Regions from separate parts of the Terribacillus sp. DMT04 genome, predicted to be linked through region 4. Evidence: a T-box and tRNA genes for the amino acid it is inferred to sense, from the RefSeq annotation. Region 4 holds a T-box; the other regions hold tRNA genes.
The links. The T-box of region 4 lies ahead of leuS (leucine--tRNA ligase). A T-box ahead of a tRNA ligase gene usually reads a tRNA of that ligase, here a tRNA-Leu.
Positions count from the first base shown of each region.

Region 1: it encodes a tRNA-Leu, which carries the amino acid that the T-box ahead of leuS (leucine--tRNA ligase) is inferred to sense. The anticodon was not compared.
Region 2: it encodes a tRNA-Leu, which carries the amino acid that the T-box ahead of leuS (leucine--tRNA ligase) is inferred to sense. The anticodon was not compared.
Region 3: it encodes a tRNA-Leu, which carries the amino acid that the T-box ahead of leuS (leucine--tRNA ligase) is inferred to sense. The anticodon was not compared.

Region 1 covers NZ_CP077639.1:893,813-899,663, reverse strand. Annotated here, with positions in the region: gene KS242_RS04885 (carbon starvation CstA family protein) at 1-1,438, shown strand, start outside; gene KS242_RS04880 (GNAT family N-acetyltransferase) at 1,608-2,066, opposite strand; tRNA gene KS242_RS04875 (tRNA-Leu) at 2,624-2,705, opposite strand; tRNA gene KS242_RS04870 (tRNA-Cys) at 2,721-2,794, opposite strand; tRNA gene KS242_RS04865 (tRNA-Gly) at 2,802-2,876, opposite strand; tRNA gene KS242_RS04860 (tRNA-His) at 2,950-3,022, opposite strand; tRNA gene KS242_RS04855 (tRNA-Trp) at 3,041-3,114, opposite strand; tRNA gene KS242_RS04850 (tRNA-Tyr) at 3,116-3,201, opposite strand; tRNA gene KS242_RS04845 (tRNA-Phe) at 3,210-3,282, opposite strand; tRNA gene KS242_RS04840 (tRNA-Asp) at 3,310-3,386, opposite strand; tRNA gene KS242_RS04835 (tRNA-Met) at 3,556-3,630, opposite strand; tRNA gene KS242_RS04830 (tRNA-Val) at 3,667-3,742, opposite strand; tRNA gene KS242_RS04825 (tRNA-Glu) at 3,767-3,841, opposite strand; tRNA gene KS242_RS04820 (tRNA-Ser) at 3,858-3,949, opposite strand; tRNA gene KS242_RS04815 (tRNA-Asn) at 3,951-4,025, opposite strand; rRNA gene rrf (5S ribosomal RNA) at 4,038-4,150, opposite strand; rRNA gene KS242_RS04805 (23S ribosomal RNA) at 4,409-5,851, opposite strand, start outside.
Region 2 covers NZ_CP077639.1:907,642-913,492, forward strand. Annotated here, with positions in the region: gene KS242_RS04925 (ABC transporter permease) at 1-879, shown strand, start outside; rRNA gene rrf (5S ribosomal RNA) at 1,349-1,461, shown strand; tRNA gene KS242_RS04935 (tRNA-Asn) at 1,474-1,548, shown strand; tRNA gene KS242_RS04940 (tRNA-Ser) at 1,551-1,642, shown strand; tRNA gene KS242_RS04945 (tRNA-Glu) at 1,659-1,733, shown strand; tRNA gene KS242_RS04950 (tRNA-Val) at 1,758-1,833, shown strand; tRNA gene KS242_RS04955 (tRNA-Met) at 1,871-1,945, shown strand; tRNA gene KS242_RS04960 (tRNA-Asp) at 2,117-2,193, shown strand; tRNA gene KS242_RS04965 (tRNA-Phe) at 2,221-2,293, shown strand; tRNA gene KS242_RS04970 (tRNA-Tyr) at 2,302-2,387, shown strand; tRNA gene KS242_RS04975 (tRNA-Trp) at 2,389-2,462, shown strand; tRNA gene KS242_RS04980 (tRNA-His) at 2,481-2,553, shown strand; tRNA gene KS242_RS04985 (tRNA-Gly) at 2,627-2,701, shown strand; tRNA gene KS242_RS04990 (tRNA-Cys) at 2,709-2,782, shown strand; tRNA gene KS242_RS04995 (tRNA-Leu) at 2,798-2,879, shown strand; gene KS242_RS05000 (methyl-accepting chemotaxis protein) at 3,017-3,838, shown strand; gene KS242_RS05005 (VOC family protein) at 4,400-4,783, shown strand; gene KS242_RS05010 (aldo/keto reductase) at 4,878-5,851, opposite strand, start outside.
Region 3 covers NZ_CP077639.1:233,888-239,738, reverse strand. Annotated here, with positions in the region: gene sigW (RNA polymerase sigma factor SigW) at 1-211, opposite strand, end outside; gene KS242_RS01375 (aspartyl-phosphate phosphatase Spo0E family protein) at 424-585, shown strand; gene KS242_RS01370 (hypothetical protein) at 663-1,154, opposite strand; gene KS242_RS01365 (MFS transporter) at 1,213-2,436, opposite strand; gene KS242_RS01360 (cytochrome c oxidase assembly protein) at 2,675-3,439, opposite strand; gene KS242_RS01355 (DUF2243 domain-containing protein) at 3,429-3,887, opposite strand; tRNA gene KS242_RS01350 (tRNA-Ala) at 4,015-4,087, opposite strand; tRNA gene KS242_RS01345 (tRNA-Gly) at 4,091-4,165, opposite strand; tRNA gene KS242_RS01340 (tRNA-Leu) at 4,185-4,264, opposite strand; tRNA gene KS242_RS01335 (tRNA-Lys) at 4,300-4,372, opposite strand; tRNA gene KS242_RS01330 (tRNA-Gln) at 4,402-4,475, opposite strand; tRNA gene KS242_RS01325 (tRNA-Tyr) at 4,483-4,568, opposite strand; tRNA gene KS242_RS01320 (tRNA-Thr) at 4,577-4,652, opposite strand; tRNA gene KS242_RS01315 (tRNA-Val) at 4,752-4,827, opposite strand; tRNA gene KS242_RS01310 (tRNA-Glu) at 4,835-4,906, opposite strand; gene KS242_RS01305 (NAD-dependent succinate-semialdehyde dehydrogenase) at 5,224-5,851, shown strand, end outside.
Region 4 covers NZ_CP077639.1:2,284,267-2,290,117, forward strand. Annotated here, with positions in the region: rRNA gene KS242_RS12085 (16S ribosomal RNA) at 1-870, opposite strand, end outside; gene KS242_RS12090 (rhodanese-like domain-containing protein) at 1,090-1,392, opposite strand; gene leuS (leucine--tRNA ligase) at 1,456-3,870, opposite strand; T-box leader at 3,949-4,162, opposite strand; gene KS242_RS12100 (methyl-accepting chemotaxis protein) at 4,204-5,851, opposite strand, start outside.

The DNA.
Region 1 (5,851 bases), 1.4 Mb from region 4:
ACTAGCATTGGTTGCTGCGTATTTCACGTATGGAAAGTACGTTGAGAAGGTATTTGGACCGAATGAACAACGACAGACACCAGCATATGCTAATAAGGACGGTGTCGATTATGTACCAATGAACAAACAGAAAAATGCATTAATCCAATTACTAAATATAGCCGGTACTGGTCCTATCTTTGGTCCCATTATGGGCGCATTGTACGGCCCTGCAGCATTCTTATGGATTGTACTTGGTTCAATCTTTGCTGGAGCAGTACATGATTACTTAACTGGCATGATCTCCATTCGTAATAGAGGTGCTCATATTCCGGAACTTGCCGGAAAGTTTCTAGGCAAAGTTTCCCGTCATTTAGTGAACGTTTTTGCTTTACTGCTTTTATTGCTGGTTGGTACCGTATTTGTTACAACACCAGCCTCACTATTGCATAATTTAATTGATGGCAGGGTTGCTTTAGTAGCTATTATTCTCGTTATCTTTGCTTATTATTTTTTATCTACTATTCTCCCAATTGATAAGATTATTGGGCGCGTCTATCCGTATTTTGGAGCTCTATTAATTATTGGTACAATCGCTGTAGGTGCCGCGTTATTAATTAAAGGCTATTCAATCCCTGAATTATCATTAACAAATATGCACCCGGCTAATTCACCCATATTTCCGATACTATTCTTAACAATTACTTGTGGTGCATTATCAGGATTTCACGCAACACAATCTCCACTTATCTCAAGAACAACACAAAATGAAAAACAAGGACGTTATATTTTTTACGGCATGATGATTGCCGAAGGTGTTATCGCAATGATATGGGCAGCCGCCGCAATGACAATCTTTGATGGACAAAGTCTGCAAGGGTTAATAAATGAGGGTACAGCTTCCCTGGTAGTTAGTGAAATCTCCATGACCTTACTAGGAGCGGTTGGCGGTACAATAGCCGTTCTTGGTGCAGTAGTGTTACCAATTACCTCTGGTGATACAGCGTTCCGAGCAGCACGAAATATTATTGCCGATTACATCAATATAAGCCAGACCAAAACAGCAAAACGGTTAGCGATTGCGATTCCGATGTTTGTAGTTTCCTACTGGTTAACAACCATTGATTTTAATCTCTTATGGCGCTATTTCTCATTTGCCAACCAAGGAACGGCAGCACTTGCTCTTTGGATCGGCACCATGTATCTGTTTGTGAAAAAGAAAAACTACTTCATCGCCTTACTTCCAGCGTTATTCATTACTGATATGGTGTTAACTTACATCCTTTACGATAGTAATCTCGGTTTTGGCTTATCCTATGGGACAGCACATACAGGAGGTATTATCATAACAGCCATCATCACTGCTCTGTTCTTCTGGAAAGGAAGCAAAAATAGAAAAGAAAACTTAGCTGTCGATATGGAAGTACTTCCTCTTCGTAAAGCTGAGAAAATCAATTAATTAAAAAGGAGTTAGGTGAGCGCATTCACCTAACTCCTTTTGTTCTTATAGGTAAGAGAGGATGCTTGTTTAGCAAACGCCTTAATAAATATTCTCAGACTAAAGTACTGCAGTTTGTTGAAGAATGCTATTGTTCACTTTATCTTTCTAATAAGATATTTATCAAAGGTTACCGACTAACTTTTAAAAGTAAAATAGTTTCACTTTCCTCTAACAACTCGCCTGTGTTTATGAATCCAAGTGATTCATAAAATCGAAGTGCCGAATAATTATCTGGTTCTGTTGAAAGACCAATATAATGACAGTCATCATTCTTATTAAGCATATCTATGACTTGCTGCATTGCCTCTTTCCCGTATCCTTTTCTTTGATAAGAGACATCAATCATAAATCTAGGAATCCAATGCTTCCTTTCTTCAATCTCGTCTGGATCATATTCCGTTATCACAAAACCTATAACTTCATCATCCAAATGTATGGCGTACGGTGTAAAATTGGAATGTACCTTAGACTCTGCAATAGAGTAGACATTAGGAGCAATTCGAGCAACTTGATCCTCTGCTAGCTTTAGGTTTAGACATGCATACATATTTTTTACAGTTAATTCCTGAATTGATATTTGAGCCATACACATTCTCCTCCAGATAATATTAACAGCTAAAATTTCTGAGTAAATAAACATGACGAATAGCTTAACGGTTTTACTTAAGCGGGACAAAACAGAAAAACGCAGGAAAATTCACAAGCTCAATCAAACAACGCTTTTATAATACAAATCTGCATTATTGCTACTACTTAATAAATCAAGAACTAACTATACAAAAGCACTTTCTAATGAATCAGCAGCAGCAGTTATAACAGCTCTTAAGTAAACCTATGCACCTAAATTTGATACTCCTGTAACTAGTAATGAAGAGGAGGATATTTACATCGTTCTATCAAGTGAATCCAAACTCATTCCTAAAATCTATGTTTATTATCTCCCGGAAATTACTTCGATAATTTATCTTCACTTTTTACATAGAATAATCCTCTTCAAAGTTCTTTACCCTAGTAAGAGAAACTGCTTGACCTGATACATAGTATACGTCCCATCTATATCTTTTAATAAATAATTGAACGCAAAAAAGACCCTAACTTAACGTTAGCGTCTTAATTTGACAGCTTTGGCATACTGTCTGATGATACCGGTGGCCGGGGTCGAACCGGCACTCCTTGCGGAACACGATTTTGAGTCGTGCGCGTCTGCCAATTCCGCCACACCGGCATATTGCAAATGCAATGGAGGCGGCAACCGGATTTGAACCGGTGGTCAAGGTGTTGCAGACCTTTGCCTTACCACTTGGCTATGCCGCCAATATTATGGAGCGAAAGACGGGATTCGAACCCGCGACCCCCACCTTGGCAAGGTGGTGTTCTACCACTGAACTACTTTCGCATAAGATATAGGCATAGGATTCCACTAGGAATCCTACCCTTTTTCTTGGCTATAGCCTAAAAGCTATATAGAGGGCGATCGATGGGGATTGAACCCACGAATGCCGGAGCCACAATCCGGTGCGTTAACCACTTCGCCACGACCGCCATAGAATTAAAATAAAATGGCAGGGGTAGTAGGAGTTGAACCCACATCGACGGTTTTGGAGACCGTTGTTCTACCATTGAACTATACCCCTATGGTGGAGGGAGTAGGACTCGAACCTACGAACCCGATGGGAGCGGATTTACAGTCCGCCGCGTTTGGCCAACTTCGCTATCCCTCCGATTAGAGTGGCTCGGGACGGAATCGAACCGCCGACACACGGATTTTCAGTCCGTTGCTCTACCGACTGAGCTACCGAGCCATACATAAGATATACATGTTGTATAAGTGGCGGTCCGGACGGGACTCGAACCCGCGACCTCCTGCGTGACAGGCAGGCATTCTAACCAACTGAACTACCGGACCACTTAATAGATTATCAATTTCACTAGCTAAGAAGCAAGTCGACGTAGAAAGTGAACTAATATGGTTGCACCTTTCAGGTACTCCCTTTAAAAGATAATATGGTTGCACTCTTCGAGTACTCCCCTTGTTCACTGCTAAGAAGCAAGCCGACGTAGAAAGTGAACTAATATGGTTGCGGGGGCAGGATTTGAACCTGCGACCTTCGGGTTATGAGCCCGACGAGCTACCCCTGCTCCACCCCGCGATAATAAAAGGTAATAGATATGAAGTTAAATTCATATGGTGGAGGATGACGGGCTCGAACCGCCGACCCTCTGCTTGTAAGGCAGATGCTCTCCCAGCTGAGCTAATCCTCCAGGATTGGTCTTGATAAAGTATAATGGTGACCCGTACGGGATTCGAACCCGTGTTACCGCCGTGAAAGGGCGGTGTCTTAACCGCTTGACCAACGGGCCATCTATGTAAGTCTTATGGCGGAGAGCGAGGGATTCGAACCCTCGAGACCGCGTTAACAGTCTACACGATTTCCAATCGTGCTCCTTCGGCCACTCGGACAGCTCTCCATGGCTCCACAGGCAGGATTCGAACCTGCGACCGATCGGTTAACAGCCGATAGCTCTACCACTGAGCTACTGTGGAATAATCAAGATTGCCTGGCAGCGTCCTACTCTCGCAGGGCGAACCCAACTACCATCGGCGCTGAAGAGCTTAACTGCTGTGTTCGGCATGGGAACAGGTGTGACCTCTTCGCTATTACCACCAGACAAATCAAGAATTCAATTGGATGAACCCTCAAAACTAGATAAGAAACTTCATGCTTTTACATCTCATGCGCTGCCAAGCACCGGAGTGCTTGGTCTTTGGCGTTGACTTACTAAGTTCTAGCTGCGTTGAGCTAGATCCAGCTACAGAAACCAGAAACTACGGCTTAAGCGATAAATCCCTGCGTGAAGAAATACACTTCACTCCGGGCTTTCTCACTTATTCCTCCGTTTCTAAACGGTTTCTTTCGCTTTTCGTTTTTAGTTAAGTCCTCGATCGATTAGTATTCGTCAGCTGCACGTGTCACCACGCTTCCACCTCGAACCTATCTACCTCATCGTCTCTGAGGGATCTTACTCATTTAAAATGATGGGAAGTCTCATCTTGAGGGGGGCTTCATGCTTAGATGCTTTCAGCACTTATCCCTTCCGCACGTAGCTACCCAGCTATGCTCCTGGCGGAACAACTGGTGCACCAGCGGTGCGTCCATCCCGGTCCTCTCGTACTAAGGACAGCTCCTCTCAAACTTCCAACGCCCACGACGGATAGGGACCGAACTGTCTCACGACGTTCTGAACCCAGCTCGCGTACCGCTTTAATGGGCGAACAGCCCAACCCTTGGGACCGACTACAGCCCCAGGATGCGATGAGCCGACATCGAGGTGCCAAACCTCCCCGTCGATGTGGACTCTTGGGGGAGATAAGCCTGTTATCCCCGGGGTAGCTTTTATCCGTTGAGCGACGGCCCTTCCATACGGCACCGCCGGATCACTAAGCCCGACTTTCGTCCCTGCTCGACTTGTAGGTCTCGCAGTCAAGCTCCCTTCTGCCTTTGCACGCTACGAATGATTTCCAACCATTCTGAGGGAACCTTTGGGCGCCTCCGTTACTCTTTGGGAGGCGACCGCCCCAGTCAAACTGCCCACCTGACACTGTCTCCGAACCGGATAACGGTTCTGGGTTAGAATGTCAATACAGCCAGGGTGGTATCCCACGGATGCCTCCACCGAAGCTAGCGCTCCGGTTTCTAAGGCTCCCACCTATCCTGTACAAGCTGTACCAACATTCCATATCAGGCTACAGTAAAGCTCCACGGGGTCTTTCCGTCCTGTCGCGGGTAATGCGCATCTTCACGCATAGTATAATTTCACCGGGTCTCTCGTTGAGACAGTGCCCAAGTCGTTGCACCTTTCGTGCGGGTCGGAACTTACCCGACAAGGAATTTCGCTACCTTAGGACCGTTATAGTTACGGCCGCCGTTTACTGGGGCTTCGGTTCACAGCTTCGGGACGAAGTCCCTAACCATTCCCCTTAACCTTCCAGCACCGGGCAGGTGTCAGCCCCTATACTTCGCCTTACGGCTTTGCAGAGACCTGTGTTTTTGCTAAACAGTCGCTTGGGCCTTTTCACTGCGGCTTCTCCTAAAAAGAAGCACCCCTTCTCCCGAAGTTACGGGGTCATTTTGCCGAGTTCCTTAACGAGAGTTCTCCCGATCATCTTCGGTTACTCACCGTGCCTACCTGTGTCGGTTTGCGGTACGGGCACCTATTTCCTCACTAGAGGCTTTTCTTGGCAGTGTGAAATCAGGAACTTCGGTACTAAATTTCCCTCCCCATAACCGCCTGGAATATTGTTGAGTGGATTTGCCTGCTCAACTTCCTCACGGCTTGGACGCGCATAACCAGCAGCGCGCTTTCCTTATC
Region 2 (5,851 bases), 1.4 Mb from region 4:
CAAGTTAATACAATCTTGGAAGAAGAAAACGTAGACGCCGAAATGGAATTGGCAGAGCTCGGCTATTTTGACACAACAGAAGATTTTACGGTTTTAATCGCGAAAGCATCGGTTTACAATCGCTTTGCGGCTTTGATTGACGAAAAGGAGATTCATCCTGAGGATAACGAAGCAATCATAATTGAGCAGAGTGATGCGATGATGACGCAGCAAAAAGCAAGTGAAGTACTGATGAAATCGACGGTCCCATTACAAGATGGCCAGGAGATCCAACCAAGCACTGTTATTAAATCTGCTGTATTAGCTGAAGTGAATGGCTACTATGTCGTAAGCGACGCTGTTTATGAACAGCTGACATTACCAGTTAGAACGGAGACAAATGCGGTATGGCAAGCAAATGGAACAAACGAAGAGCAAGTTATACAGGCGGGAGAAAAATTAGCGCAGCAAGTGGAGCATAAGGTGTTTTCTGTTGATTACGCACTCTATGAAATCAATAAAGCATATGGACCGATTCTATTTATTGGCTTGTTTATTGGCATTGTATTCTTTGTTTCAGCTGGGAGCTTTCTTTATTTCCGACTATTCATGGATATAGATGAAGAAAAGCGCAAGTTCCGCTCGATTGCCAAAATTGGATTAACACAATCTGAGCTGAAGAAAGTCGTTACACGACAGATTGCCATTTTGTTCTTCTCGCCAATTGTTGTCGCGCTTATCCACGGTGCCGTAGCGCTAACTGCATTATCGCGCTTGTTTAACTACAATCTAACTGCAGAAGCTGGCTTTGTATTAGGAAGCTTCGCATTCATCCAGGTAATTTATTTCTTGGTTGTACGATTCTTCTACGTGAAACAAGTGGAGAAGATGATACTTTAAGAAAGGCTTCTTTTTAAAGTGAAGTGTGTATTACGTAGTAAGCGAAACTGAAAGCTGCTGGTATATTGTGTCCAGCGGCTTTTTCTATTGCAGGTACAAGCCTATTCTTAAAATAGGGAAGAGAGCAGGAACTTCTAACTATTCGGCGAGAAGCAGTACGAGCAGCAGTACGAGAATCACTTTGACTGGAAAAGAAGCAAAAGTAGTCAGTGCAGGAATATACAGTTACAAATGTACGAAAAGAGACTGTTACCAGATTTACATCATATATAAAAAAGTGTTGCGTATTTTGGACGTGCAGTATATTATAGTTAAGGTTGTTATATAAAGACTTTGTTAAGTCAGTCGACTTAGCAAAATGCACGTCAGAACAAAAAATAACTTTTCTTAAAAAAACTATTGCATTTCGTCTTTAGAGCATATATAATATAATTTGTCCTTGAGAAAAGGCAACAAGATACATAAGAGGTCTGGTGGTAATAGCGAAGAGGTCACACCTGTTCCCATGCCGAACACAGTAGTTAAGCTCTTCAGCGCCGATGGTAGTTGGGTTCGCCCTGCGAGAGTAGGACGCTGCCAGGCAATCTCGATCATTCCACAGTAGCTCAGTGGTAGAGCTATCGGCTGTTAACCGATCGGTCGCAGGTTCGAATCCTGCCTGTGGAGCCATTGGAGAGCTGTCCGAGTGGTCGAAGGAGCACGATTGGAAATCGTGTAGGCTGCTAACGCGGTCTCGAGGGTTCGAATCCCTCGCTCTCCGCCATAAGACTTACATAAATGGCCCGTTGGTCAAGCGGTTAAGACACCGCCCTTTCACGGCGGTAACACGGGTTCGAATCCCGTACGGGTCACCATTATACTTTATTAAGACCAATCCTGGAGGATTAGCTCAGCTGGGAGAGCATCTGCCTTACAAGCAGAGGGTCGGCGGTTCGAGCCCGTCATCCTCCACCATATGATTTAACTTCATATCTATATTACCTTTTATTATCGCGGGGTGGAGCAGGGGTAGCTCGTCGGGCTCATAACCCGAAGGTCGCAGGTTCAAATCCTGCCCCCGCAACCATATTAGTTCACTTTCTACGTCGGCTTGCTTCTTAGCAGTGAACATGGGGAGTACTCGAAGAGTGCAACCATTATTATCTTTTAAAATGGAGTACCTGAAAGGTGCAACCATTACAGTTCACTTTCTACGTTGATTTACTTCTTAGCTAGTGAAATTGATAATCTATTAAGTGGTCCGGTAGTTCAGTTGGTTAGAATGCCTGCCTGTCACGCAGGAGGTCGCGGGTTCGAGTCCCGTCCGGACCGCCACTTATACAACATGTATATGTTACATATGGCTCGGTAGCTCAGTCGGTAGAGCAACGGACTGAAAATCCGTGTGTCGGCGGTTCGATTCCGTCCCGAGCCACTCTAATCGGAGGGATAGCGAAGTTGGCCAAACGCGGCGGACTGTAAATCCGCTCCCATCGGGTTCGTAGGTTCGAGTCCTACTCCCTCCACCATAGGGGTATAGTTCAATGGTAGAACAACGGTCTCCAAAACCGTCGATGTGGGTTCAACTCCTACTACCCCTGCCATTTTATTTTAATTCTATGGCGGTCGTGGCGAAGTGGTTAACGCACCGGATTGTGGCTCCGGCATTCGTGGGTTCAATCCCCATCGATCGCCCTCTATATAGCTTTCAGGCTATAGCCAAGAAACAGGTAAGGATTCCAACCGGAATCCGATACCTTAAGTTTATGCGAAAGTAGTTCAGTGGTAGAACACCACCTTGCCAAGGTGGGGGTCGCGGGTTCGAATCCCGTCTTTCGCTCCATAATATTGGCGGCATAGCCAAGTGGTAAGGCAAAGGTCTGCAACACCTTGACCACCGGTTCAAATCCGGTTGCCGCCTCCATTGCATTTATAACATGCCGGTGTGGCGGAATTGGCAGACGCGCACGACTCAAAATCGTGTTCCGCAAGGAGTGCCGGTTCGACCCCGGCCACCGGTATCACAAGGCATTATGCCTTAGAAAGGACTTAGGATAATTATTCCTAAGTCCTTTTTTTATTTGTAAAATTTCTCAGCTGCTTAACAAACAAACTTAGCATGTAGGTAAGGTAAAAAAAGAAATGGGGACAACTTCATATGTTACAAAGAGTCGATTCTTTAGATAGTATTATTGCTATTATTCCTGTAATAAAAGCTTCCGTACCAGCAGATTTATCAATAGCAGTATGTGATTTACAAAAGTTCGTTGCCTACTTTCCTGGTGAAGAGATTGATCTGAATATAAAGAAGGGACAAGAACTTAATCCTAAAGAACCGTTAGCTATAGCTATAAGAGAAGATCGTTATTTACAAGAAAATGTACCAGCAGATTTTTATGGCTTTGAGTTTACTGGTACCGCCAATCCGGTACAGGATAGAAAAGGTAACATTATTGGAGGAATTGCAGTTCAATTAAGAAGGCAAACAGAATTGAGAACGATTGCAGACCAAATTTCAATCTCTCTTTCTCAAGCAAATGAACAAATTGATCAGATTAAATCAGGTTCAGCTTCTTTAGAGAGTCACTCCCACGAGTTGCTCAAGCAATCGCACAAAGCTGGTGAAGATGTCAGTCAAACAGCTGAAGTCTTGACTATTATTAAGCAAGTGGCAGATCAGACGAATTTATTAGGATTAAACGCTGCCATTGAAGCTGCGCGTGCCAAGGAATATGGTAAAGGATTTGAAGTTGTAGCCAAAGAAATACGTAAATTATCTAATGAAACTGTTGCATCAACAGACTCTATCAATAAAACAATGAATCAAATGCAACAAACAGCCCAGCAGATGGGAATTTATATAGAAAAGGTAGCAGCTGTTGGAGAAGAACAAGCAAATTCCATTAAACAGACATCCGCTTTTATCGAAGAAATTAAAGTAATGGCAGATAAGCTGAATCAGTTTGCGAATAAGTTGTAGATTTAAAAATCAATATTTTTATAATAAACTGATTGTTATATAAGGGAGGAGAGAACTATAATTTAGTTCTCTTTCCCCCCTTAGTTTTTAAAGCTCAATCATGATTTAGCAGAGGCTTCTTTAACTTGAACAACCACTAGTTCGCAGTGGAAATCAACATTTATAGAACTAACAACACATGGAAGATTCACTTAAAATCAGATGCCACAGAAGATGTTTTGATGCAAGCATAGTTCCTGTTTGACAGAAACTGCTTGTTACAAGGCAATGCAATAAAGAAAATTTATGAGCTTACTTGTACAGGTGATAAAGGTAATTACTTTTGCCTTAAGAGCGGAGAGCATAAACACTTGATGGAGCATATAGGAGTTCAGCGTGAAGTGAAGGATGTCACTTCTGTTAAAATGAACCTTATATCGCTTATTGATAAATGCTTTGAAATTTTTGTGGTTGAGGAATCCTAGGGAGTAAGTTTCAAGTTATTATTTAAAAAGAGCTTCTATCTATAGTAAGATTACAAATGCGTCACAACATAATATACACCAAGGAGGAGAAAGAATCTTGAAAATAATTGTTACCAGTCTATTTGTTAATGATCAAGCCAAGGCATTGACATTTTACTCCGAAATACTAGGCTTTACAAAAAAGAATGACGTCCCCGCAGGAGAATACAGATGGCTAACACTAGTTTCTTCAGATGATCAAGGAGGTACCGAGCTTTTACTCGAACCAAATATTCATCCCGCCGCAAAAGAATATCAGACGAAAATCTTTTCTGAAGGTATACCAGCGACCATGTTTGGGGTTGCTGATATACATCAAGAGTACAAACAGTTAAAGGAAAAAGGCGTGGTATTCACGATGGAACCGACAAAGGTGGGAGAAAACACGATTGCTGTTTTCGATGATACATGTGGTAATCTTATTCAGTTATTGCAGCAATAACTGCAAAAATGTTGTGATAAATCCAAGCTGCATTATAAGTTAATTGATAAAATACCAAAATAGAGCCTTATAAGGCTCTATTTTGGTATTTTAATTAGTCATCCAACCCCATCGACTGCTTATACCCTTCCAAATAAGGCATTTCTACTGGGCTTCCTTTTTCGAAGGAGCTCATGGCGCGGTGCCAGTTTGGGTAGAGAGGTGCTGGTCGTGCTGCTGACTCAATTAGGTTGTGTTCTTCTTGGGTCAGTTGCATGTCAAAGGAATCGATGTTTTCTTTTAATTGTTGTTCATTGCGGGCTGCTATAACAATTGGGCCGACGTTTGGACGGTCTTTAGTCCAGGTGTAAGCGATTTGCGGTACGGATGCGTTATGGTTGGATGCAACTTCTTCGAGTGCATCGATTACTTTGTAAAGGCGTTCTTCATCCTGTACCCAAGGCTCTGGCCAGCCTCCGCCTTGGCGGGTGTTTTCTGGTGCTGTTTTATTGCGTCCTATTTTACCATTAAGAAGACCTTCACCAAGCGGGCTCCAGATCATGTTGCCGATACCAAGTTCTTTTCCTGCTGGAAGCAGCTCATATTCTGCTTCGCGTGCTTCTGGTGTGTAGTAGATTTGCTGCGTGATTGGTGGAATATAACCCGGCTGCTGTTCTGCGACAGAGAAAGTTCGCGCAAGCGCCCAGCCGCTATAGTTGGATACTCCCCAATATCGGATCTTTCCGGATTTGACGAGGTTTGTCATAGCCTCAATTGTCTCTTCAACTGGCGTGCGCCCGTCCCATAGGTGCACAAAGTACAAGTCGAGGTAGTCAGTACCTAGACGCTGCAAGGACTGATCAATTGATTTCTCGATATTAACACGTGATGCGCCTCCGTCATTTGGACCGTCACCTAATTGAAATCCAGTCTTAGATGTGAGCAGCACGTCGTCTCGGCGTCCCTTAATAGCGGCGCCGAGTACACGCTCCGCATCACCTTTCGAATAAAGATTGGCCGTATCAAACATGTTTATACCAGCTTCTAAAGACATATCTACCATACGACGCGCTTCATCTTTCTGTACAT
Region 3 (5,851 bases), 1.4 Mb from region 4:
TGGAGAATTTCCGGTTCTCATCAAAAGAATGAATGTTGGTGTAAGCACGGATAAATGCCTCCTGGGCGATATCCTGTGCTTCGTAACTGTCTCCTATCATGCGGAATACAATATGGTATACCTTGTTCTGATAAAAGGAAACAATCTCCTCAAAAGCAGCTTGGTCACCCTTCTTGACGTTCTTTATATGATGTTTTATGATGTTCTCCATGAAAATCCTCCCGCCAAACTGCGGCTTCTTAATAACGAATGACGTTCTGAAAAGGTTTCACTTTCACAAAAAAAATCTTAAAACCCTTAAATGATGCCCGCAACAGTTTTTTTATCTTTTTTCGATTTTTTATGTATTTAATGTTTTAATTAAAATAAGACAGGGTATTCTCTACTTAACGAGAAATAGTATATCAGATTATGGAGGTAAAAATGATTACTGCAGACAATATTTTGGAAAAAATTGAACAAACCCGCAGCCGCATGCTTGATTTGTCCCGCCGTCTTCCGCTAACATCTGACGCCGTCATCACCGCAAGTGTTCAGCTGGACCACCTGCTAAACGAATACGAAAAACAAAGAAAACATGTTTAGTGAATAACAGCCTGCTCTGCAGAAACAAGCTGTTATTTTTTTTGCACAAAAAAGCACGTACTCCAAGTACGCACTTTTTAACGGCGATCTTCCGCCCACTCTCCACGCTTAATGAAGTAGGCCTTTACGTCGTCATGAAACCCTACACTGACCTCTAATGAAAACGCCTCTCCGCCGGCTCGCTTATAACATTCACTAAACCAAGCAATCATCACTTGTTCATCCGCTTTCTCCACAGCATCTTCCTGCAATTCACGAAAAGCTTCAAAGCTGTCAGTTGCATGATCAGGAAGCTGCAAGTAAGGGATTTCCTCGGCTACTTCTTCACTGCCGCCAGCATATTTGTCGCCCATTTCTTCGTAATAACGCTCCTTGCCATCAGCATCAAGTGCATAATACATAATGGACAGTTCAAATGCCATTGGCTCTTTGAAAAATCGAAAGGCTATCTTCTCTACTTCCGGAAGAAACGGCAGCTGAAATATCTGTTTTAATTCAGCTATCACATCTTCTGCATGTTTTTCTAATGAAACACTTACCGCCTCGGTATAATCTTGTATAGAAAACAAAGCGTCAACCTCCTTCGTGCTCTCGCTCTACTTTACCATACAGGAGAGAAATAACGCATCAAGCAAGCGTCTTGCCTTTCGTCTCTTCTCCAAGAAACCAAACAGCTGCAACTGCAATCAAAACGGTCACACAAAACAGAAGAAAAACAGCACTTACTGACAAACCAAGTGTTCCTCGATAGCCGATTAACAGCGGTCCGAGAATACCGCCAATTCTTCCGGCTGTAGCTGCAATACCCGACCCCGTCGCCCGAACAGCCGTTGGATATTGCTCCGGTGTGTAGGCGTAAAGAATGCCGTACGCTCCAAGATTAAAGAAGGAAAGCAGCATACCTGAAATCAACAGCATGGCAGCCGATTCTGCATTACCAAACAACACCGCACTGATTGCTGTACCGATTAAAAAGATAATCAAAATTGGCTTGCGTCCAACTTTCTCAATAAGCCATGCTGCTGAGAAATAACCCGGAAGCTGCGCAAGCGTCATAATCATCACATACTCAAAGCTGCGTACCATATCAAATCCCTTTTCCACCATTACACTAGGCAGCCATAAGAACATGCCATAATAACTCAGCATGATACAGAACCACACTATCCACAGCATCGCGCTTCTTTTCGCAAAACCTTTTGCCAGCAGCTGACGAATCCCTGCCACGACTGATGTCTTCTCCTTTAACTTTGTATAGGAAGGTGAATCAGGGAGATTCTTGCGAAGCAGCACGGCAAAAAGAGCTGGAATCGCTGTCAGCAGGAGCGCAACCCGCCAGCCGAAAGCTGGGATGACAAAATAAGAAATTATGGCTGCTGCCAGCCAGCCGACTGCCCAGAAACTTTCCAGTAAAACAACCATGCGTCCGCGTCTTTCCGGCGCTACGGACTCGGATACAAGCGTAGAAGCTACCGGCAGCTCTCCGCCAAGTCCTGCACCAATAAAGAAACGAAGGACAATAAAAATGAGATAAGACGCTGCCAGAGCTGACAAGCCGCTACAGATAGAAAAGATTAAGATTGTGATCATAAATACAGTCCGGCGGCCAATTTTATCCGCCATAATACCAAATACAAAAGCTCCAACAGCCATACCGATACTATTGACGCTGCCAATCCAGCCCGCTTGCTGCGGGGTTAAACCCCAATCTAGTGTTAGCGCAGTGATAATAAAAGATAAAATCCCCACATCCATTGCATCAAATAACCAGCCAGTACCAACAATACCAAGCAGCTTGCGTTCGGACATAGGCTTACTTGTCGTTTGACGCCCCTCTACTGTATGATCCATTCCAGCACCTCTACATTCTAGTATTTAACATCACTAGTTTACATGTGTCTTGACACTATGTAAATCGTTTACAGAAGTATTTTGCCGAATAGTTTGCAAAACATGAAAAGATTCTAGAACAAACCAAGATTATGCATACTAAAAGCGAACAATTACTAAATCCATACTCTTTCATGCAAAAAATCCAAACAATGCTGCTAATTGCAGTATTGTTTGGATTTTCATATAGCTTAAACAGTTACGTCCTAGCCTCGCTTGCAGATAATTTATGCTCCGGCGCTGCCGCCCGATACCATTGCCAGCACAGAATCACAATCAAGATAAGATCAACAAGGTCACCGCCATAGTACATCAGTATTGCTCCTTCTTGCGCTTCATCAGCATCTACACCAGTCGGCGGATTAGCATAGAGGTACTTGGACAATATGCCGTGTCCTGCCAGCGCTCCGACGAACACAAAAGCGCGGAAAAGATAGCTTTTTCGATAAGGAACTGGATCTGTATACAGCATGGCCATCGTAAACAAGTATCCCGCTGCAAATACATGCACATGAACCAAGAATGATACCCAATTTACTTGATGCATATAATGATACAAAGAAGTCGTATACAGAACCCATAGACCGCCGATATTCAATACAGCGGCAGTAACAGGATGAATTAGAAACCGAGCATACATACTGCGAAATAGACGGGATACAGCTTGCCCTCGCCTTTGCGGCAGTGCACGCAGAAGCAGCGTAAGAGGACGCGACAAAACGATTAGCAGCGGAGCAAGCATACCAAGTAGCAAATGACCCAGCATGTGGAAAACAAAACTATGATGTGCATGCATCGCTACTGGCCCAGCAAGCGCCTGAATCCCAACTGCAACACCAGCCCCAAACAGGAGCAGCCGATAAATTGGCCATGCCTCAAACTTTCTCGCTGAAAATTTCATTGCCAGCAAATAGCCAAGAATCGCTAAGAAAGCTATGATTAATGCCAGTTTATCATTGTGCATGCTTTTTCCTCCTGGATAGCCAGACAAGCAATACTCCAACAATCAGCAGCACTGCTCCTATTCCATTCCAAACCAAGTCATAATAAAAAATATTGTCTACACCATAACGAATTTGGTGAAGTCGCATCACCTTATGCTGGATGATACCATCATACAACTGAAAAACACCACTTCCTAAAAGAACCATTCCCCACCATAGCATAGGTATCATCTTTTTGCGTCTGCGCAAGTCTGCCAGCAAGAACAAACCGCCAACAGTAGCAAACCAGCTGAAAGCATGGAAAAAGCCGTCGGAGATCAGCCCCCAGCTCGTAGTAGACAAATCATAAAAATGATGCCAGTGCAGCAGTTGATGAAAAACAGCTTCATCAACAAATGCAGCTAACCCAAAACCGAATAAGATACCCGAAAGACAATTTCTTCGATTATATGTATGTTTCTCTTCCATCTTCATCCCTCCAGTTAGCATCTCTTCTGCTATTTTTCCCCAGAGATGCTGGGATAAACAAAAAAAGCACAGGAGTATGTCTCCTGTGCAAATAAAAAAAGCCGTCCTATTGGACGACTTATATGGATGGAGCCTAGCGGGATCGAACCGCTGACCTCCTGCGTGCAAAGCAGGCGCTCTCCCAGCTGAGCTAAGGCCCCATGTGGAGCGGAAGACGGGATTTGAACCCGCGACCCCCACCTTGGCAAGGTGGTGTTCTACCACTGAACTACTTCCGCCCTGCAGAAGTATTTATGATGCGGGTGGAGGGACTTGAACCCCCACGCCGAAGCACTAGATCCTAAGTCTAGCGTGTCTGCCAATTCCACCACACCCGCGCAATAGAAGCAGTTACAAGAACTGATCTATAAAGTGAGCCATGAAGGACTCGAACCTTCGACCCTCTGATTAAAAGTCAGATGCTCTACCAACTGAGCTAATGGCTCAAAAACATTCTATTGTGTAAGAAATCAAATGGCTGGGCTAGCTGGATTCGAACCAACGATCACGAGACCAAAACCCGTTGCCTTACCGCTTGGCTATAGCCCAATATAGATGGTGGAGGGAGTAGGACTCGAACCTACGAACCCGATGGGAGCGGATTTACAGTCCGCCGCGTTTGGCCAACTTCGCTATCCCTCCAAACTATCTGGTGCCGGCCAGAGGACTTGAACCCCCAACCTACTGATTACAAGTCAGTTGCTCTACCAATTGAGCTAGACCGGCGTGTTATTAAATTTGTTTGTTTCAACCGCCACGAATGATATCTTAACATGTGGGATTTAGCTTGTCAACATCTTTTTCAATGTTTTTTTATCAAGCAAGTGGTGGAGGATGACGGGCTCGAACCGCCGACCCTCTGCTTGTAAGGCAGATGCTCTCCCAGCTGAGCTAATCCTCCAACTTGATGACCCGTACGGGATTCGAACCCGTGTTACCGCCGTGAAAGGGCGGTGTCTTAACCGCTTGACCAACGGGCCAGATTGTCTGTTTGTCATCGTTGTGTTTTTCGTAACTCGAAACTGACAAGAGTTATTATATACAGGGATGCAACCATTTGTAAACCCATTTTATAGATTTCTTTTTATTCTGATAACTACTCTTCTCTCTCACTCCCCTGAATGGCTATATAAACCGCGTCATATCAACGTTTTCAGCCTCTATAACATTCTCTGATATTCTTGCATATTTTGTTCTAAAAACAGGAATATAGAGAAAAAGATATAATTTCTTTTGTAAGATAGAAAATTTAATTGCTAGTCATTTGCTATAAAAAGACGAAAAAGGAGCATACAAAATGACACAAACTTTCGATGTAACAAATCCAGCTACCGGAGAATTAATTGAAAAAGTGCAAATTGATTCAGACAAAACAATCAATGATAAAATCGAGAAAATTCATCAAGCTTTTCCTGACTGGTCCAAAACCTCTGCTACACATCGCAGCAAGCTGCTTCGTGCCTGGCATGACTTGATCATCGAAAATAAAGCGGAGCTTGCTGCCTTAATGACAGCCGAAAACGGTAAACCGCTCAAAGAAGCTGAAGGGGAAGTATTATACGCTGCCGGTTATATTGAATGGTTCGCTGAAGAAGCTAAACGTGTTTACGGCCGCACAATCCCCGCTTCTACTACAGATAAGCGCATGCTCGTCACGCGAGAGGCTGTCGGTCCCGTTGCAGCGATTACACCATGGAATTTCCCTGCAGCAATGATTACAAGAAAAGCTGCACCCGCACTAGCCGCGGGCTGTACATTCATTATAAAGCCAGCTCCAGACACACCACTAACAGCTATCCGCCTTGTGGAATTGGCACATGAAGCTGGCATACCAGAAGATGTTATCCAATATACAAATGCTGACGGTAAAAAAGTTGGCAAAATTTTCACCGATCATCCGCATATCCGTAAAATTTCCTTTACTG
Region 4 (5,851 bases):
GGGGCGGAAACCCCCTAACACCTAGCACTCATCGTTTACGGCGTGGACTACCAGGGTATCTAATCCTGTTTGCTCCCCACGCTTTCGCGCCTCAGCGTCAGTTACAGACCAGAGAGTCGCCTTCGCCACTGGTGTTCCTCCACATATCTACGCATTTCACCGCTACACGTGGAATTCCACTCTCCTCTTCTGCACTCAAGTTCCCCAGTTTCCAATGACCCTCCACAGTTAAGCTGTGGGCTTTCACATCAGACTTAAGAAACCGCCTACACGCCCTTTACGCCCAATAATTCCGGACAACGCTTGCCCCCTACGTATTACCGCGGCTGCTGGCACGTAGTTAGCCGGGGCTTTCTGGTCAGGTACCGTCAAGGTACGAGCAGTTACTCTCGTACTTGTTCTTCCCTGACAACAGAGCTTTACGACCCTAAGGCCTTCATCGCTCACGCGGCGTTGCTCCGTCAGACTTTCGTCCATTGCGGAAGATTCCCTACTGCTGCCTCCCGTAGGAGTCTGGGCCGTGTCTCAGTCCCAGTGTGGCCGATCACCCTCTCAGGTCGGCTATGCATCGTCGCCTTGGTGGGCCATTACCCCACCAACTAGCTAATGCACCGCGGGCCCATCTGTAAGTGACAGCCGAAACCGTCTTTCCATTTTCAATCAGGAGAAAGAAAATACTATCCGGTATTAGCCCCGGTTTCCCGGAGTTATCCCAGTCTTACAGGCAGGTTGCCCACGTGTTACTCACCCGTCCGCCGCTCATTCCACTAGAATCACCCCGAAGGGATCATCTAGCTTCCTGCGCTCGACTTGCATGTATTAGGCACGCCGCCAGCGTTCGTCCTGAGCCAAGATCAAACTCTCCATGAAAGTGTGATGCTTTGCTTCTTGCGCTGACGTTGATCTTATAAAAGACCATGTCGTTTAGTTCGTAATTGGTTGTTTTGTTCAGTTTTCAAAGATCAATAACTGCCCTTCGACAGTAAATATATACTATCACCATTATCCGCGTCTGTCAACATAGATTCAAAGAGAAATAGAATAAATGCGAGAAAAGCGTCGGAACGCCTTCCTCAGTATCTTGTCACCTTACTTGAATACCAATTCACCTTTCCATTCCAGCATACCGCCATCCATGTTAATGACATCATAACCCTGGTTCTCCATGAACATAGCAGTGTTCATGCTGCGATGACCGCCCCGGCATACAAGTACATACGTATCTTCTGTCGGCAGCTCAGCCAGCTTCTCGGGCACTTGCTGCATCGGAATATGAATTGCGCCTGGTATCATACCATGCTCAACTTCCTCATCTTCCCTAACATCGATTATCTTATATGAAGTACCGTTTTCGACTAGTTCATCTAATTCTTCTGGTTGTATATTACGCATTAGTGATCAATCCCCCTTATCAAATAGGTAAGCCCCTTCCGTCATACGGAAGGGACTGTTAATTTAATTTGCTACTACATTCACTAGCTTGCCTGGAACAACGACTACTTTACGAACTGTTTTTCCTTCAAGCCAGCTTGCCATTTGATCATTGGAAAGTGCAATTTTCTCTAATTCTTCTTTTGATGCATCATGCGGCACCGTTACTTTTGCCCGCAGCTTGCCCATCGCCTGTAATACAATCTCAACTTCTTGTTCAATGAGTTTCGACTCATCATATACCGGCCATGCTGCATACGTGATTGTATCTTCATAACCCAGCTTACTCCACAACTCTTCCGTAAGATGCGGTGCAACTGGAGAAAGCATCTTTACGAAACCTTCCGCAAATTCCTGCGGGATAACTGAAGCTTTATAACAATCGTTGATAAAGACCATCATCTGAGAGATACCCGTGTTAAAGCGCAGTGCCTCGAAATCCTCTGTCACTTTTTTCACTGTTTCATGATAGCTCTTCTGCAGTTCATCGGCTTCTGTATCTTGGATTTTATCAGAAAGCTCTCCTTCTTCTGTTACAAACAGACGCCATACGCGGTCAAGGAAGCGTCGGGAACCGTCTAACCCATTTGTAGACCACGCAATAGAAGCATCCAAAGGACCCATGAACATTTCGTACATACGAAGCGTATCCGCACCATGTGAGTCAATGACATCATCCGGGTTTACAACATTCCCTTTGGACTTACTCATCTTCTCATTATTCTCTCCAAGAATCATGCCTTGGTTATACAGCTTCTGGAAAGGTTCTTTTGTTGGTACTGCACCAATATCGTATAAGAATTTGTGCCAGAAACGCGCATACAGCAAGTGGAGTACAGCATGCTCTTGCCCACCAATATAAACGTCCACCGGAAGCCATTCCTTCAGCGTGTCGAAGTCAGCAAGTTTATCTGCATTCTTCGGATCGATATAACGAAGGAAGTACCAGCTGCTGCCTGCCCATTGCGGCATTGTATGCGTTTCGCGCTTCCCTTTCATACCTGTTTCCGGATCTGTTACATTCACCCAGTCAGTAATGTTAGCAAGCGGTGACTCTCCAGTACCTGAAGGTTTAATTTCATCTGTTTTCGGAAGAACAAGTGGCAGCTCTTCTTCTGGAACGCCTGTCATAGAGCCATCTTCCCAATGAATAACTGGAATCGGTTCTCCCCAATAACGCTGACGGCTGAATAACCAATCACGCAGGCGATAGCTGATTTTCTTTGATCCATGATTGTTTTCTTCCAGCCAGTCAATTGCAGCTGTGATTGCTTCTTCCTTATTCATACCATTTAAGAAATCAGAATTAATATGAGCTCCTTCGCCAGTATGTGCTTCTTTTTCGATATCAGCACCTTCGATTACAGCTTTAATCGGCAAATTGAAAGCTTTGGCAAATTCATAATCACGCTCATCGTGAGCCGGCACTGCCATAATAGCTCCAGATCCGTAGCTCATTAGAACATAATCAGCAATCCAGATTGGCATCTTCTCGCCATTGACAGGATTAATGGCATAAGCACCAGTGGATACGCCTGTTTTTTCTTTCGCAAGGTCAGTCCGCTCTAAATCACTTTTCGCCGCTACCTCCTGCTTATACGTATCTACAGCTTCTCGCTGCGCTTCTGTTGTAATCGTATCAACAAGCGGGTGTTCTGGAGAAATAACAGCGAAAGTCGCTCCGAATAGTGTATCCGGACGTGTAGTAAACACATCAAAACTTTCTTCTGTTCCATCAATACGGAAGGTCACTTCTGCACCTTCTGAACGTCCGATCCAGTTACGCTGCATTTCTTTTAGATTTTCCGGCCAATCAAGTTCATCAAGGTCTTCCAGCAAACGATCTGCATAAGCAGTTATACGAAGCACCCATTGTTTCATCGGCTTTCGGATAACAGGATGGCCGCCTCGTTCACTCTTCCCATCAATAACTTCTTCATTGGAAAGTACCGTGCCCAGCGCTGGACACCAGTTCACAGCCACTTCATCTACATAAGCAAGTCCTTTTTTATACAATTGAAGGAAAATCCACTGCGTCCATTTATAATAATCCGGATCTGTTGTATTAATTTCACGATCCCAGTCATAAGAGAAACCTAGCTCTTTAATCTGTCTCGTAAACGTAGCAATATTCTTCTTCGTAAACTCCTCTGGATCATTACCTGTATCAAGCGCATACTGTTCTGCCGGAAGTCCAAATGCATCCCAGCCGATTGGATGAAGTACTTCATAACCTTGCATCCGTTTCATCCGAGAAAGTATATCAGTTGCCGTATAACCTTCCGGGTGACCGACGTGCAGACCTGCCCCAGATGGATACGGGAACATATCCAGAGCGTACATCTTCGGTTTTTCCGAGGAAGTATTTGTTTTAAATGTTTTGTTTTCTTCCCAATAAGCTTGCCATTTCTTTTCGATTTCATGATGGTTGAATGACATATTGTGTGCCTCCTGTACTCTCTTCAACTTGACTTGAACAATCTGACCGTGAAACAAAGAAAAAGCCTCTCATCCCAATAATGGGACGAGAGACTTCTCCCGCGGTACCACCCAACTTTAGCGCAAATGCGCCCGCTCGACATTCCTTAACGCGGAAAACGGCAAAAAGTACTGGCAGTTCCCTTTTGCAATTATGAAGGCGAGTTCACAAGCTGCTGGGACGGCTTGCACCAAAAGTGCCGTCTCTCTAGACCGAGCTAAACTTGCTACTGCTCCTTCTCCTCATCGTTCACAGTATTGTTGTGTTCAGTGTACGAAACAGTCCCGCGTTTGTCAAGATTCGGCAGCTTCTGTCTGAAATACAGAAACTGCTTCCTGCAAGTCAGTTGTTACACGCTCAAGTTCACTGACTGTTACAGCCAGCTGTTCATAAGCTTCATATTGTTCATTTGTCGAATGATGGACAATATCCGTTTTGGCTGTATTTTCTTGCAACGTGCTGTTGATTTGCTCCATACGGGACAACACGTCACCGCCGAGCCGTTCTGATTGCGTATTTCCGCTTTGAATTTGCTGCAGCCGACCAGATATAGCTTGAAACTTCTCTTCTATTTCGACAAAGGATGTCTCCATGCTTTCCATCGATGCAGCCTCCGCTTTCGCCAGCTCATTTCCGAACTGAACGGCATCCGATAGACTCATTGTGCCTTGGCGAATTGCACCGACCGATTTATAAATAGCATCTGCAGATACTTTTGATTCATCCGCAAGCTTCCGAATTTCATCTGCCACAACTGCAAAGCCTTTCCCAGCTTCCCCGGCCCGTGCAGCCTCTATTGCTGCATTTAAAGCAAGTAAATTGGTCTGCTCTGCCACAGAAGAAACAGAAGCAACCATTTGTTCAATTTGGTGAGAATATTGTGTAAAGTCTCGAAGTGAGGCTTCCATCAGTTCTCTGCTCTCGTTATTCTTCACCGTAAGCTGCTGTTGATTCACTACTGTCTCCCGGCCGCGCGTGGCAGCTCCAGACGCAAGTTTGCCGAGCTCCACAGTTTCTGTCGCAAGTACAGTGTTCGCTTTGCCTTGCTTGTCCATCTGCTCAATCAGTTCCACCGTCTGCTGAAGATCAGCAGATATACGCTGAGAACCGGACGTGATTTCCCCTACAGAAGCAGCAATGTCATTATGCAGCGATTGAAGATCTTGATTATCTTTATCAATCTCTTGTGACATGCCAGCTACCTCATTGCTTGCTTTTTCAATGGAACCAATCAGCCCTTTCAGCTGTTCCGTCATTTGCCCGAATGCTTCGTTCATTTGTTTAATTTCCAAAGAACCAGCCTTATCTATCGGCTCGACAGTCAAATCACCGGCAGCAATTTGATTCGTTCTGGAAGCAAGCGCCAACAAAGGATCTGCAATGGATTTACTTGTTCTTCGTGAAATATAATTTGTGACGACAATAAGCAGCAAAACACCAATTAAAGACACCACAATGACAAACGTTATTTGATTTTGCAAAGCAAGCTGTTCATCTTCATAAGCAGCCGTACTATAGGCGTTTGCCATGTAAACATCATTCAGCAGTCCTTCCACGCGGCTGGATAACCGCAGCGACTCCATCTCGTTTACATTTGTCAGAAGGCTGGTTACGTCCCCTTGCCATTCCTCATACTTCTCCTTACCTGCCTCCAGGTATACTGCAGACTGTCCCTCAGAAGAAGATAAAAGCTGCTCAAAATTTGATTCAGTTCGATCTAAATAGGTGCGCAAATCCGCTGCTGATGTTTCCGTTCGTATCGTGGAAGTATTCCGTAAAACTTGCCCGGCATTATGCAGCTCACTGTCGAGCTGCTGCAGCTGAAGCAGATGCTGTACTTGTTCGTAGCTGGAAGCATTAATACGAATCATACTCATAATGATGAAAGCAATCAGTACAAAAGCAAGCGCACTTGTACAAATAGATTGCCACAATAATTTC